One region of the Alteromonas sp. 5NS40-0096 genome, then DNA from elsewhere that is predicted to be linked to it. Evidence: predicted binding sites of a transcription regulator. Region 1 holds the regulator's gene; each other region holds the start of a gene.

Region 1 (4,287 bases):
GCTAGTTGCCACCTGCCCTTGCGCTTTGGGTCTTGCAACGCCTTCGGCGTTGACATGTGCTATGGCAAAACTCAATCGCGGTGGGGTTTTACTCAAGCGAGCCGACGCACTCGAACAGCTCACTGCGATAGATACTATTGCACTCGATAAAACGGGAACGTTAACGCAAGGAAAGTTCTCAGTGACAAAAGCCTGGTATGCCGACGGTACTGACAGCGCTTTGCTTTACGACATTGTTTGTACTTTAGAAGCGCGCTCAGAACACCCCATTGCCAGCGCATTTACCTCACAAAATGCTTTACCTCAGCTTTTAGACTTCAAGGTTGTGCCAGGAAAAGGCGTTGAGGGTAGTATCGGCCAAGAGAAATACCGATTGGGGTCAAAGCATTTTGCAGGCGCGAAAACCGAACAGCACTGGGGAAATGTCTATCTGTGTAATGAACAAAACCAATGCCTTGCCGTTTTTGAAGTCACAGACAATATCAAAGACGGTATTGCAGAGGTGTTGAAAAGCCTAGACGCTTACACACTATGCTTGATAAGCGGTGATACTCAACAACACGTTTCATCAGTCGCCAATACACTCAATATCGACACCTTGTTCGCCGAGCAAACCCCCGAGGACAAGTACAAAACGGTAAAAGCGCTACAGGCCAAAGGGCACAATGTAATGATGTTAGGCGATGGTATCAATGATGCGCCTGTTCTCGCGAGTGCTGATGTCTCGGTTGCCGTCGGCAACGCTACTGACGTAGCGAAGAATGCTGCAGATGTTATCTTGCTGTCTAATGAACTAGATAACGTCCCCGAACTTCTAGAAACTGCTCGCGCCACTAAGCTAAAAATCAAGCAGAACATTGCATGGGCAGTTGGGTATAATGTACTGATATTACCTTTCGCTGTATCTGGCATGCTGACACCATGGCTCGCAGTGATTGGCATGTCATTGAGTAGTATTATTGTCGTTTCAAACTCGACCCGTTTGTTAAAATAGGGCTAGCATAGTGAGTATTATTTACGTATTGATCCCTCTGGCTGTCATTATCGTGGCAATTGCGATTGGCGTCTTTTTTTGGGCTGTTAAATCAAACCAATTTGAAGACTTAGAGCGTCAGGGATATAGCATTTTGTTCGACGACGACCTACCAAAAGAACAAAGACGACAGCCCGACGTACAGCAGCCGGACTCTCAAACCAAGAATGACTGACTTTAACGTATTCTCTGCGTTTCTTATTGGTGTAGCAGGCGGCGTACATTGCGTTGGTATGTGTGGTGGTATTGCTACGGCGTTTGGCGCAACGATTCCGTCTCATCACCCTAAGAACGCTTATATCGCGTTATACAACCTCGGTAGAATATTAAGTTACACGGTTGCTGGAGGCATCACCGGCTTTTTGGGAGGCGTTGTATCGCTGTCACTGCGTAATGGATTAGTTTATCTATCTATTGTAAGCGGCATTATACTCTTGCTACTCGCTTGTTACTTGGGTAACTGGTGGCGAATATTAACCGCAATCGAAGCGCTCGGTTCTCGGGTCTGGAAGCGAATCCAGCCTTTGTCTAAACGGTTTTTGCCAGTTGATTCCTATGGTAAAGCGTTGGGTTACGGCATGATCTGGGGTTGGCTACCGTGTGGGCTGGTTTACTCTACACTGACATGGTCAATGGCGTCTGGCGATGCCCTAAACGGCGCTGCCATCATGCTAGCGTTCGGCTTGGGCACGCTGCCAACACTCTTTGCAGCCAGTTTATCCGCACAATGGTTGGTCAAAGGTTTTCGGCACCCCGTTGTTAAACAATGCATTGCCACTTTAGTCGCAATATATGCAGTTTTCTTGATTTATAATGGTTACAATAGTATCTATAACGCTTAGGCAAAGGACCCGGAACGACTATGAGCAAGACCAGCGATTTTTCAATACATTGTCAAAACTGTAGTTTCAGTCACCTGTGTTTACCAGTTGCGCTCAATAAAACAGAAATTGAGTCATTGGACGACATTGTTGAACGAAAAAAGCCACTGCATAAAAATGATAAGTTAATTCGTTCTGGTGACAGCTTCACAGCCTTGTACGCGGTGAGAAGCGGTTCGTTCAAATCGTTCGTCAGTGCCAAAGATGGCGAAGAGCAAATCATAGGGTTTCATTTTCCTGGTGACATTATTGGCTTTGATGCGCTGCGCAACAATACCCATGAAAGCTACACCCAAGCCCTAGAAACCGCCATGGTCTGCGAATTGCCCTACGACACATTAGACAAAATGTCGGTACAACTACCTAAGCTGCGCCACCAAATCATGAGTTTTATGAGTGCAGAGATAAAGCAAGACAATGAAATGATGATGTTGTTAAACAAGCGTACCGCAGAAGAACGCTTGATCTATTTTATCGCGCAATTGTCGCAACGTTTTGAAGAACGGGGCTTCTCATCTCGAGAATTTAATTTATCAATGACCCGAAACGAGATTGGAAACTACTTGGGTCTTACGGTCGAAACGATTTCCCGTTTACTTACGCGTTTTCAAAAAGAAGGCATTATTCAGGTTGACGGTAAGCTTATTACCATCACGGATTTCGACGCGATGGAAGACAAACTCAACAATATGGGCGTGCAAACAAAAGAGGTGATTTAAGCCTCTTTTTGATCCAAAACAAATCACATTTTTCTATATTCGACCTACACTTATGTAAAGAGGCAACACTAACGTTGGTTCGTTGTGTTTAATGACTATTGCATTAGGGAAGGTCGCATATGATTAACTACAATCACTTACTCGCTATCATTGAGCCTGATAGAGACAATCAACCTGCCCTATCCCGGGCGATCGAACTTGCCGAAAAGACGGAAGCCAGCATTACGGCATACATGGTGATCTACGATTTCTCGTACGAAATGACAACCATGCTCTCATCAGATGAACGAGAAGCCATGCGAGAAGCCGTAATCAAAGATCGTCAAGCTTGGTTGGAGGATGAGTTAAAACACTACAAAAGTAACGCAGCAATAAAGGTGGTTGTTGAATGGCACAATCGCGCCTATGAATCCATTATACGCTTTGCCATGGCACACAGCTGTGACATCGTTGTAAAGGCCACAAAACCTCACGATGATCTGACTTCAGTCATTTTTACGCCTACGGATTGGCATTTGTTACGCAAATGTCCTTCTCCGGTGTTGTTAGTAAAAGACCACGATTGGCCTGAGGATGGTAACATTATTGCAGCCGTCAACGTCGGCACCGAAGACAGAGAGCATGCGCAGCTCAACGACAAACTCACCGTGATTGCGAAAGACTATGCAGACTTGCTGATTGGCAAGGTTAACTTGGTTAACTGCTACCCCAGTACACCGCTCAACATCGCGATAGAGGTCCCAGAGTTTGACCCAACGACTTACAATGATTCTGTGCGAAATCATCATCTACAAGAGATAGAACGTCACTCTAATCGATACGATATTCCGCTTGAACGATGTCACGTAAAAGAAGGCTTGCCGGAAAGCGTGATACCACAAATTGCAGACGCCGTTGATGCGGAACTCGTCATCATAGGCACCGTGGGTCGCGTTGGTCTATCAGCGGCGTTAATTGGCAACACCGCTGAGCATGTAATCGATAGTTTGCAGTGTGACGTGCTTGCGATCAAACCCGACGGTTTCCAATCCCCAATACGCTAATATCCAATGGATAAACGCGCTGACTCTGTTTAGAACTAAGGCTATGCGCAGGTGCGGGCATTTTGTATAATGCCCGCTTTTCGAGTAATAGAGCACGTTTCGCGCATGAATCAGAACGCAGTAGAAGCCAAGTTGACAGAATCCGGCTCAACCAGTTCACAACAAAAAGCCAAGTACAACTTCAATAAATTACAAAAACGCCTACGACGAAATGTCGGTAAAGCGATTGAAGACTTTGGCATGATTGAAGCAAACGATAGAATCATGGTTTGTCTTTCCGGAGGAAAAGACAGCTACACCATGCTCGATATCCTCATGTTCTTGCGTAAGATAGCTCCTATCGACTTTGATATCGTCGCGGTCAACTTAGACCAGAAGCAACCGGGCTTCCCAGAACATATTCTGCCCCAATACCTCGAGAGTGTCGGTGTTGAATACAAGATCGTAGAAGAAGATACCTACTCTATTGTCAAAGACAAGATCCCGGAAGGTAAGACTACCTGTTCTTTGTGTTCTCGATTGCGCCGAGGCATTTTGTACCGAACGGCTACCGAATTAGGCGCAACCAAAATTGCGCTGGGACATCACAGGGACGATATGTTAGAAACCCT
Region 2 (4,287 bases), on a different contig from region 1:
ATCCGAGTCTGGGTAGTGTTCAATGACATATCTTCCTCGGTTGGCCGCTGCCACATAAGCTTCTCTTCGCATATAAAAACGAGCGATAGCGATTTCATAGCTAGCCAGCCTATCCTTTATGTACACCATACGCTTTCTTGCGTCAGCGGCATACTTACTATTCGGGTAGTTTTCTACGAGCTCTCTGAAGTCGTTAAACGCTTGTCGCGATTTACTGGGATCTCTATCCGTTCTGTCGATATTCAGCAAATTTTGAAACAAATTGCTATCTGATTCCATGTTTGTTAAGCCGCGCATGAAATAGGCGTAATCGACATCGGAATGATTTGGATTGAGGCGGATAAATCTATCGATTGTTGCCAGTGTTTGATCAGTTCTACCGGATTTATAATAGCTGTAGATGAGATCTAGCTGAACTTGGTGAGACAATGGGCCAAACGGGTAGCGCGAATCCAAACTACTTAAAATATCCGATGCACCGGTAAAGTTACCGTTTCTCATCGCCTCTTGAGCACTTGAATACAACTGCTCTGAACCTGTTTGTGCGAGTTGTTCCTCTACATTCTCCGATGAGCTACAGCCCGTGATCCCTACGATGACACCAAAGACAGCAGGCATCATTAATCTAGAAAATTTCATAATCGTTTTTTTTATCCTGATCTTGCGAGCGTCACCACACGGCGACGTTTTCGACATTCTAACGTACTCAACAACAATAAGACCACAGAAATGTCTTATTAGTAACGTTTAACAAGCCAATCCTTGTTATACTAACCCTTTTAGCCTTTTGAAGTAACTATGAGCCAAAGTGAAAACAGCGTGAATTTGGAAGCCGTTACCGATTCTTCTCATTTCGGTAAGCGTTTAGATCAGGTTTTAGCGGATTTGTTCCCTGAATATTCACGTTCTAAGTTAAAAGAGTGGATTTTAGACGGTTGTGTTACCGTAAATGGCGAGGTTTGTGACATCGCTCGTCAAAAAATGGTAGGGGATGAAGACATTATTGTCGCCGCGACTATTGAAGTACAAATCTCTAGTCAGCCGCAAGATATCGATTTAGACATTGTTTACGAAGATGAACATGTACTGGTGATTAATAAACCTGCCGATTTGGTCGTGCACCCCGGGGCAGGTAACCATGACGGTACAGTGTTAAATGCGCTGCTATCCCATGTACCAGATATTGATAAAGTACCTAGGGCTGGCATTGTTCACAGACTGGATAAAGATACTACAGGCTTGATGGTTGTCGCTAAGACCTTGCCCGCACAAACGCACCTCGTTGACCAATTGCAACAGCGCACTATGAGCCGCGAATATGAAGCGCTTGTCACCGGGACTATGGTAGCGGGCGGAATCGTTGATGAACCCATTGGTCGACATGCGACTAAACGTACTCATATGGCAGTCAGAGAAATGGGTAAGCCAGCGGTGACTCACTATCGTGTAATCGAAAAGTTCCGCGCACATACGCACTTGCGTTTAAAATTGGAAACCGGGCGTACACACCAAATTCGCGTGCACATGGCGCACATCAAACACCCATTGGTAGGTGACCCAGTTTATGCGGGTCGCAATCGCTTACCTAAAGGTGCGACCGAAGCCTGTGTGACGGTATTAAAAGGGTTTAGAAGGCAAGCTTTACATGCTGCACAATTATCCTTTTTCCATCCTGAATCCGAAGAATGGTTAACGTTCAAAGCACCGTTACCAGACGATATGGTAGCGCTAATTGATACTGTCCGAGAGGATTCGGACTTGCACGAGCAACCTGAAGAATATTGATGGTGCTATTGACACCCGGCTGGCAGGCGCCGCCTTATGTTGTGGCGTACTGTACTACTAGGGAAGGTGGCTTGAGCACCGGCGATTATCAAGGCCTCAATGTGGGAATGCACGTTGGCGATATCGCTCATGTGGTCGCTAAGAACCGCCAATCCTTGCCTAACTTTAAAAAAATAGCCTGGCTGAATCAAACCCACAGCGATACCGTAATTGATTTAGATGCATCGAGTGCTAGGGACGGCGATGCGTCGGTCTGTCGTACTTCACGTTTTCAGTGTGCAGTCATGACAGCCGATTGTGTACCCGTTCTCGTTTTTAGTCGGTCGCAAAAAGAGGTGGCAGCTATTCACGCCGGTTGGAAAGGTTTAGCCTCAGGCATTATTGCTAAGACAATCGACAGCATGCTGAGTTCAGCTTCTGACCTATGCGCTTGGGTCGGTCCGGCCATCTCCGGTAAATGCTATGAAGTCGACCTCGCCCTTGCCGAAAAATTTTCAGTATACTCAGACGCCGCTACTCAAATCGACAGAGTGACAAAAAAAGCACGACTGAACATACCTCATATTGCAAAGCTTCAGCTACACGACGTTGGAGTAGGAGAGGTTATCATGTCAGATATGTGCACTTACTCTGCGCCTGCTACATTTTTTTCTCACCGTTATGCGACGCACCAAAACAAAAAGGCGACAGGGCGCATGGTGTCTGTAATTGGACTCGAATAGCGCTTAGTCTCTAACTACTTCGCACACAAAGTGTCGCTTTTGCTCTAGATCAAATCCAAATGGTTATTTTTATCAGTAAACTTGAATCATGACGAAAACGCACCCATAAATTAATCAACTCATTATTCGCTGCATCTTAATGGAGATAAATCGTTATGCGTTTAGACCGATTTACCAGTAAATTTCAGATGGCAATCTCAGATGCCCAATCATTAGCGTTAGGGCGTGATCACCAGTACATCGAGCCTGTTCATTTGATGACCGCAATGTTAAATCAACAGGGCGGGTCCGTTAGGCCTTTACTGGATCAAGCTAACATCAACGTCAATGGCTTGAGGTCCGCTTTAGCAGAAGCGATTGAGCGCCTACCCAAGGTCTCCGGTATCGGTGGCGATGTGCAATTGAGTAAAGAGTCTGGTGTGCTGCTCAATTTATGTGACAAGATTGCACAACAACGGAAAGATGATTACATCACGTCAGAAATGTTTGTACTGGCGGCGCTTCAAGATAAAGGCCGTTTGGGGGAGATATTTAAATCGCTCAATATTACAGAGGCGAGTGTTAATCAAGCCATTGATCAAATGAGAGGCGGCCAGAAAGTCACAGACCCGAATGCCGAAGATGTGCGACAAGCCCTGGAAAAATTTACTACTGACCTTACTGAGCGAGCAGAGCAAGGCCGTTTAGATCCCGTTATTGGCCGTGACGATGAAATTCGTCGCACGGTACAAGTACTGCAACGCCGAACGAAAAATAACCCTGTACTGATTGGCGAACCGGGTGTTGGTAAAACCGCCATCGCTGAAGGATTGGCTCAGCGAATTATCAATGGCGAAGTGCCAGAGGGACTCAAAAATAAACGAGTGTTATCACTCGATATGGGAGCTTTGGTTGCTGGCGCCAAATATCGTGGAGAATTCGAAGAACGATTGAAGGCTGTGCTCAATGAATTGGCTAAAGAGGAGGGGCGAGTCATCCTCTTTATTGACGAACTCCATACTATGGTGGGAGCAGGTAAAGGTGAAGGGGCAATGGACGCTGGCAATATGTTGAAGCCGGCCTTAGCACGCGGGGAATTGCACTGTGTCGGCGCCACGACCCTAGATGAATATCGCCAATTTATTGAGAAAGACGCAGCACTGGAAAGACGATTCCAAAAGGTCCTTGTCGATGAGCCTTCTGTTGAAGATACCATCGCGATTTTACGTGGCTTAAAAGAGCGATACGAGCTCCATCATTCAGTCGATATTACCGATCCTGCGATTGTCGCTGCGGCGAGTCTCTCTCAGCGTTACATTAGTGACCGGCAGTTACCCGATAAAGCTATCGATCTCATCGATGAAGCGGCTTCTAGTATTCGTTTGCAAATTGATTCGAAACCCGAAGAAATGGACAAGCTAGAACGGCGTATCATCCAGCTCAAGCTCGAAGAACAAGCCCTTGCTAAAGAAACCGATGATGCGAGCCATAAACGCCTAGAGACCATTGAGCTAGAGCGAGAAAAAGCAGAACTTAAGTTTGCTCAACTTGAATCGGTGTGGAAGGAAGAAAAAGACGCCATGCAAGGGACGCAAACCATTAAGTCGGAATTAGAACAAGCCCGTTTGGATTTGGAAATTGCGCGTCGAGCCTCTGATTTAAGCCGTATGTCTGAACTGCAATATGGCCGCATCCCAGAGTTAGAGCTCAAATTGGAAAATGCGTCAGAAGGTGAAACCCAAGAAACACAGCTGGTAAAAAACAAGGTTACTGATGCTGAGATTGCCGACGTGCTTTCTCG
Region 3 (4,287 bases), on a different contig from region 1:
TGCTGTTTATCTTCGAAGGCACCGTAAAGTGCAATGACACCCAAATACAAAAACAAGAGTATGAGTTCAGATGTCAATCTCGCATCCCACACCCACCATGCACCCCACATGGGTTTGCCCCACGCAGCACCGGTAAACAGAGCAATAAAGGTCATGACCGCACCGATTGGCGCCATGGCAATCATGCTCATGTAAGCCGTTTTCCACTGCCAAACGATGCCCACAAGCGCAGCGATTGCCATCGCGACATAGGTGCTCATCGACAAAATGGCACTAGGAACATGGATATAAATAATTCGAAACGAATCACCTTGTTGGTAATCTTGAGGCGCAAACAATAGGCCCCAAATCGTACCAACAACTAAACAGATGATAGCCCCTACCCAAAAGTAAGGTTGTAATGTCGTACACAACTGATAAGCACGTTCAGTTTTCGCGTACGGATGAAGCCATTTCCACATTAATTCTGACTCACTCTAATCGCATATGCTATAGCAAACGGTGCCAGCGCCATTGCCAGCAGTAACATAGCGCCCATAATAGCAAGTTGCGCGCTATAAGGTAATTGTAAGGCTGCTGAATCTACCGCAGAAGTGGCAAAAATCAGCAAAGGTATGAATACAGGTAACAGTAGTAAGGCCAGTAACAAGCCGCCTTTTTGTAACCCTACCGTTAACCCAACGGCTATCGCTCCTATTAACGACAGCAACGGGGTACCCAACAACAATGTCAGTACTAATGCCCAGTACATGTCGACGGTAAGATTCAAAAACATGGCCAATAGTGGCGATAGCAGTAACAATGGGACGAAACTGACCAACCAATGGCACAACACTTTCATCGATACTACAGCCCAAAGCGGCATACCACTCAACACCAACTGTTCTAACGAACCATCGGCGAAATCATCGCGAAACAACCGTTCCATGCCCATTAATGAGGACAATATCGCAGCAATCCAAATTACCCCAGGGCCAATGCGCTGAAGGGTCTCAGGACCGGGACCAACCCCCAAGGGGAACAACGTGATAACAATTAACAAAAACATCATAGGCTGGGCTAATTCACCCAACTGACGAAACGCAATCGCTAAGTCGCGTTTGAATACACCGTGAATCAATCGCATTACGCCCGGTACTCCAAGTCAAACTCTCTGATGTCACCTGCTAATGCTGATAATGGCTGATGAGAAGTTGTTAATACGGCTCCACCCTTGCTGACGTGTTGAGCAAAGGCCGTTTCCAATAAGGCAACGCCGTCAACATCTAGTGCCGTAAATGGCTCGTCCAATATCCATATGGAAGCAGGCTTAAGCCACAGTCTTGCAAGGGCAACTCGACGCTGTTGTCCTGCGGACAGAAAACGCACGGGTACGTCTTCAAGCCCAACGAGCCCCAAACTGTCGAGGATAGCAAAAATGTGTTGATTGTCGGTTTTTACACCGTGCTGAGCACACCAAAAATGGAGGTTTTCGAGTGCAGAAAATGCGCCACTCAAGCCAGCCTTGTGACCAATATAAATCAAAGATTCTTGGTAAGAGACTGGATCATGGGCAATATCGACGCCCTTATACATCACAGCGCCCGAATCTGGCTTAGACAGCCCAGTCAAAATACGCAACAAACTCGTTTTCCCCGCACCATTAGGGCCGCGAAGATAAACCAGCTCATTGTGATTAATTGAAAATTGTAAATTGTCGAACAATACCCGATCACGCTTGGTACACGTGAGTTCGAGGCCTACGAGACCTGACAATTCCATTCCTTAATATTGGTGTATACCCGTTTTACCGCCAAACACTTGCTTTGGCTCAACCTCGTTGAGGTGAATACAAAATTAGGTAACGTCTTCATAAACTTGGGCGTATTCTATCATAACCAAATGCATTCGCACCTAATCCCACGCATCTATACGACTCAGATCAAAAGTACAATTCAGTTTTTGGTGTTTTTTGTCGATAATATAAGGGTGATGTATCCGATAAACCCGAGAATGTTGTGAACCTGCCACCGACGACAGTGCCCGATGATATTGCCCAATCCCAACACTCAGGAAGTGTAGCGAGTGCGAGTATCAGCGCTAACCAAATTACCAGCGCACTCTTGTCTAATATCGGCCTGTTAGCAAAAGTGGTGGTCTTGCGGCTACCTGAACAAATCATTAGCGCAACGACTCGCCAAGGGCAGCCCTCAACGCCAGGGTCAATCCAAACAATCAACTTGGCTACCACCCAAAACCAACCACCCCAAGCCAATGCCGATTTGCGCTTGGTGCAAACTCAAACCACTCAGGGATCAGCGGCTTTGCTAGTACAATTGGCAACTAGCCAACAGTCTTTTAGTTTGCCTCCAAGTGCCGCAAACAACCTAGTCCAACAGCTGAGCCCGAGTATTATCAGCAATATCAGTAACCATACCCAGATACAGCTGCGTTTGCCAACTGCTCCCGCCAACACAAATATCACAGCGACCTTGACCATAGTTCCGGATAACAGCGGGCGAGCAGCCATACCTGCCCCAATCACCACTGAAGTAACACTGCCGCAGGATACGGTGACAGCGATTACCCAAAGTCGCCTTCAACCCGCTCAGGCCGCTAGCCGCCAATTACCACTGAATTATATCGTGACTATCCAAGCACCGGCATCGAATGCCCCCAAAGTCACGCTAACACCAGTGGCTACGCCAACGGCTGATAGTAACGCAACGGCGACTTCGCAAAGCGTACCCGATGGAAATGAGCAAAATCCGCTGCAAGCACCAATACAAAAAGCGAAAACCGCTCTCCCTCAAGGGGTTAATTTGGCGAACAATAGTGTGCCGATTACGCAGAAAATTGTCGAGGCTGTGTTGGCTAAGGGAGTGTCAATTGACCAGTTGCCAAAAAAAGTGGCCGCGCCGTTACAATCAGTTCCAACCGCACCACAAGTTACGTCAGAAAAAGTCTTTCCCACGCAACTCACATTGCAAGGCAACAAGGCACAAGTACAACAAACCAGTGTCAATGTGATTGGTGTCAATCCGCGTCCAAGCGCTACACCATTATTGACATCTTTGCCGTCCCTAGCGCCGCCGCTGAAACTCGCGCTAGCGGATGTGATTGAAACTACCATTGCCCGCACACAAAACGTTGCATTGGATACAAGCACACAAAAATCGAATCCAGCAGCTAACCTTGGAGCAAGCACTGTTGTCGCCACGAGTACTCAGGCAGTAGTGAAGACGCCTGATCAATCCTCACGCGCAACAGCACCTAACAACCTTGCCTCCCCCACAAACACCGTTACTGGTGAGGCAACAGCATCCGTTGTCAGTGAAAATAGTAACCCAGATAAACTACCTGAAACCTTGTTGTTACAAGTTCGCCAATACGCCAAACAAATGTTGGTTCAGTCAGGTTCAACTACCCAAGCGCTGCAAACCATCTTGGCCGGCTTAGGTGAAGCGAAACAGCTACCAGAGAAGAGCACACAGCAATTAGCTCGCAGTATAATTGAAGCTATCAAGCCACAATCAGATATAACTGAATCTTTGCCAGACACAACAGTCAATAGCGATAATGAAGGAACGTCAAGCGTGCCTAAAGACACGCAAACGGCCGCCGCCAACACTGCATTGATACGAGCGCTTATTACTTCTCCACCGTTAACAACCATTGGGGCGATCACAAACTCAACGCCATCCAATTTCATTAATGGCCTTGTGACTGTACTACAGCTTTCTTTGGCTACTCGAGCGATACGTCAACAAGGACAACTCGCTGATACAGTCTCGACACTAAGTCGCGTGCTGCCAAAGTCAATTAACGGCCAAACCATTCAGGCAAAGACGCTAAATGACTGGTCCAACATAGAGAGTAAGTACCAACTTGAGAAATCCACCAAAACGCTGTTATCCAATATTCAAAACAGTAAATTGCAACATACCGAATCCCGAAGTATCGGCCAAGAAAATCTCCATTTGGTATTGCCAATCAGTCAACACGACAACAAAGCGCCTGAACTGCTGATTCAAAGAGAAGAAGAGAAATCAGGTGATCGTGATAACAAACCGGCGCACGGGAGACAATGGAACCTCACCATGAAATTAGACGTAGGCGATTTGGGCGAAATGTTAGTGAAAACCGCGGTACGCGCTGAGGATATCGACATCGATATATACACTTCTTCTGACGCTTTGATGAGCAAAGTGTACGACACATTACCCTTTTTGAAACGTCGGCTCGCAGCACTTGGTGTTGGCGTCAATAGCAGTAGCTGTCAGCGCGGCAAGATCCCCGCCACCTTAA

The links. The regulator FNR, encoded in region 1, switches genes on or off when oxygen is low (the NO sensors DNR and NnrR bind a similar motif). The targets are predictions, from matches to a motif close to TTGATCTAGATCAA.
Region 2: the regulator FNR is predicted to act here: its motif matches at 2,547-2,560, upstream of clpB (ATP-dependent chaperone ClpB).
Region 3: the regulator FNR is predicted to act here: its motif matches at 1,801-1,814, upstream of ccmA (cytochrome c biogenesis heme-transporting ATPase CcmA).

What each region holds. Positions count from the first base shown of each region.
Region 1 covers NZ_BAAJLQ010000001.1:718,961-723,247, forward strand. The annotation lists gene AC27G9_RS03240 (heavy metal translocating P-type ATPase) at 1-994, shown strand, start outside; gene ccoS (cbb3-type cytochrome oxidase assembly protein CcoS) at 1,005-1,208, shown strand; gene AC27G9_RS03250 (sulfite exporter TauE/SafE family protein) at 1,201-1,875, shown strand; gene fnr (fumarate/nitrate reduction transcriptional regulator Fnr) at 1,896-2,633, shown strand; gene uspE (universal stress protein UspE) at 2,753-3,676, shown strand; gene ttcA (tRNA 2-thiocytidine(32) synthetase TtcA) at 3,782-4,287, shown strand, end outside.
Region 2 covers NZ_BAAJLQ010000008.1:134,690-138,976, forward strand. The annotation lists gene AC27G9_RS19480 (outer membrane protein assembly factor BamD) at 1-639, opposite strand, end outside; gene rluD (23S rRNA pseudouridine(1911/1915/1917) synthase RluD) at 799-1,785, shown strand; gene pgeF (peptidoglycan editing factor PgeF) at 1,785-2,507, shown strand; gene clpB (ATP-dependent chaperone ClpB) at 2,663-4,287, shown strand, end outside.
Region 3 covers NZ_BAAJLQ010000002.1:599,042-603,328, reverse strand. The annotation lists gene AC27G9_RS08565 (heme ABC transporter permease) at 1-461, opposite strand, end outside; gene ccmB (heme exporter protein CcmB) at 461-1,126, opposite strand; gene ccmA (cytochrome c biogenesis heme-transporting ATPase CcmA) at 1,126-1,761, opposite strand; gene fliK (flagellar hook-length control protein FliK) at 1,998-4,287, shown strand, end outside.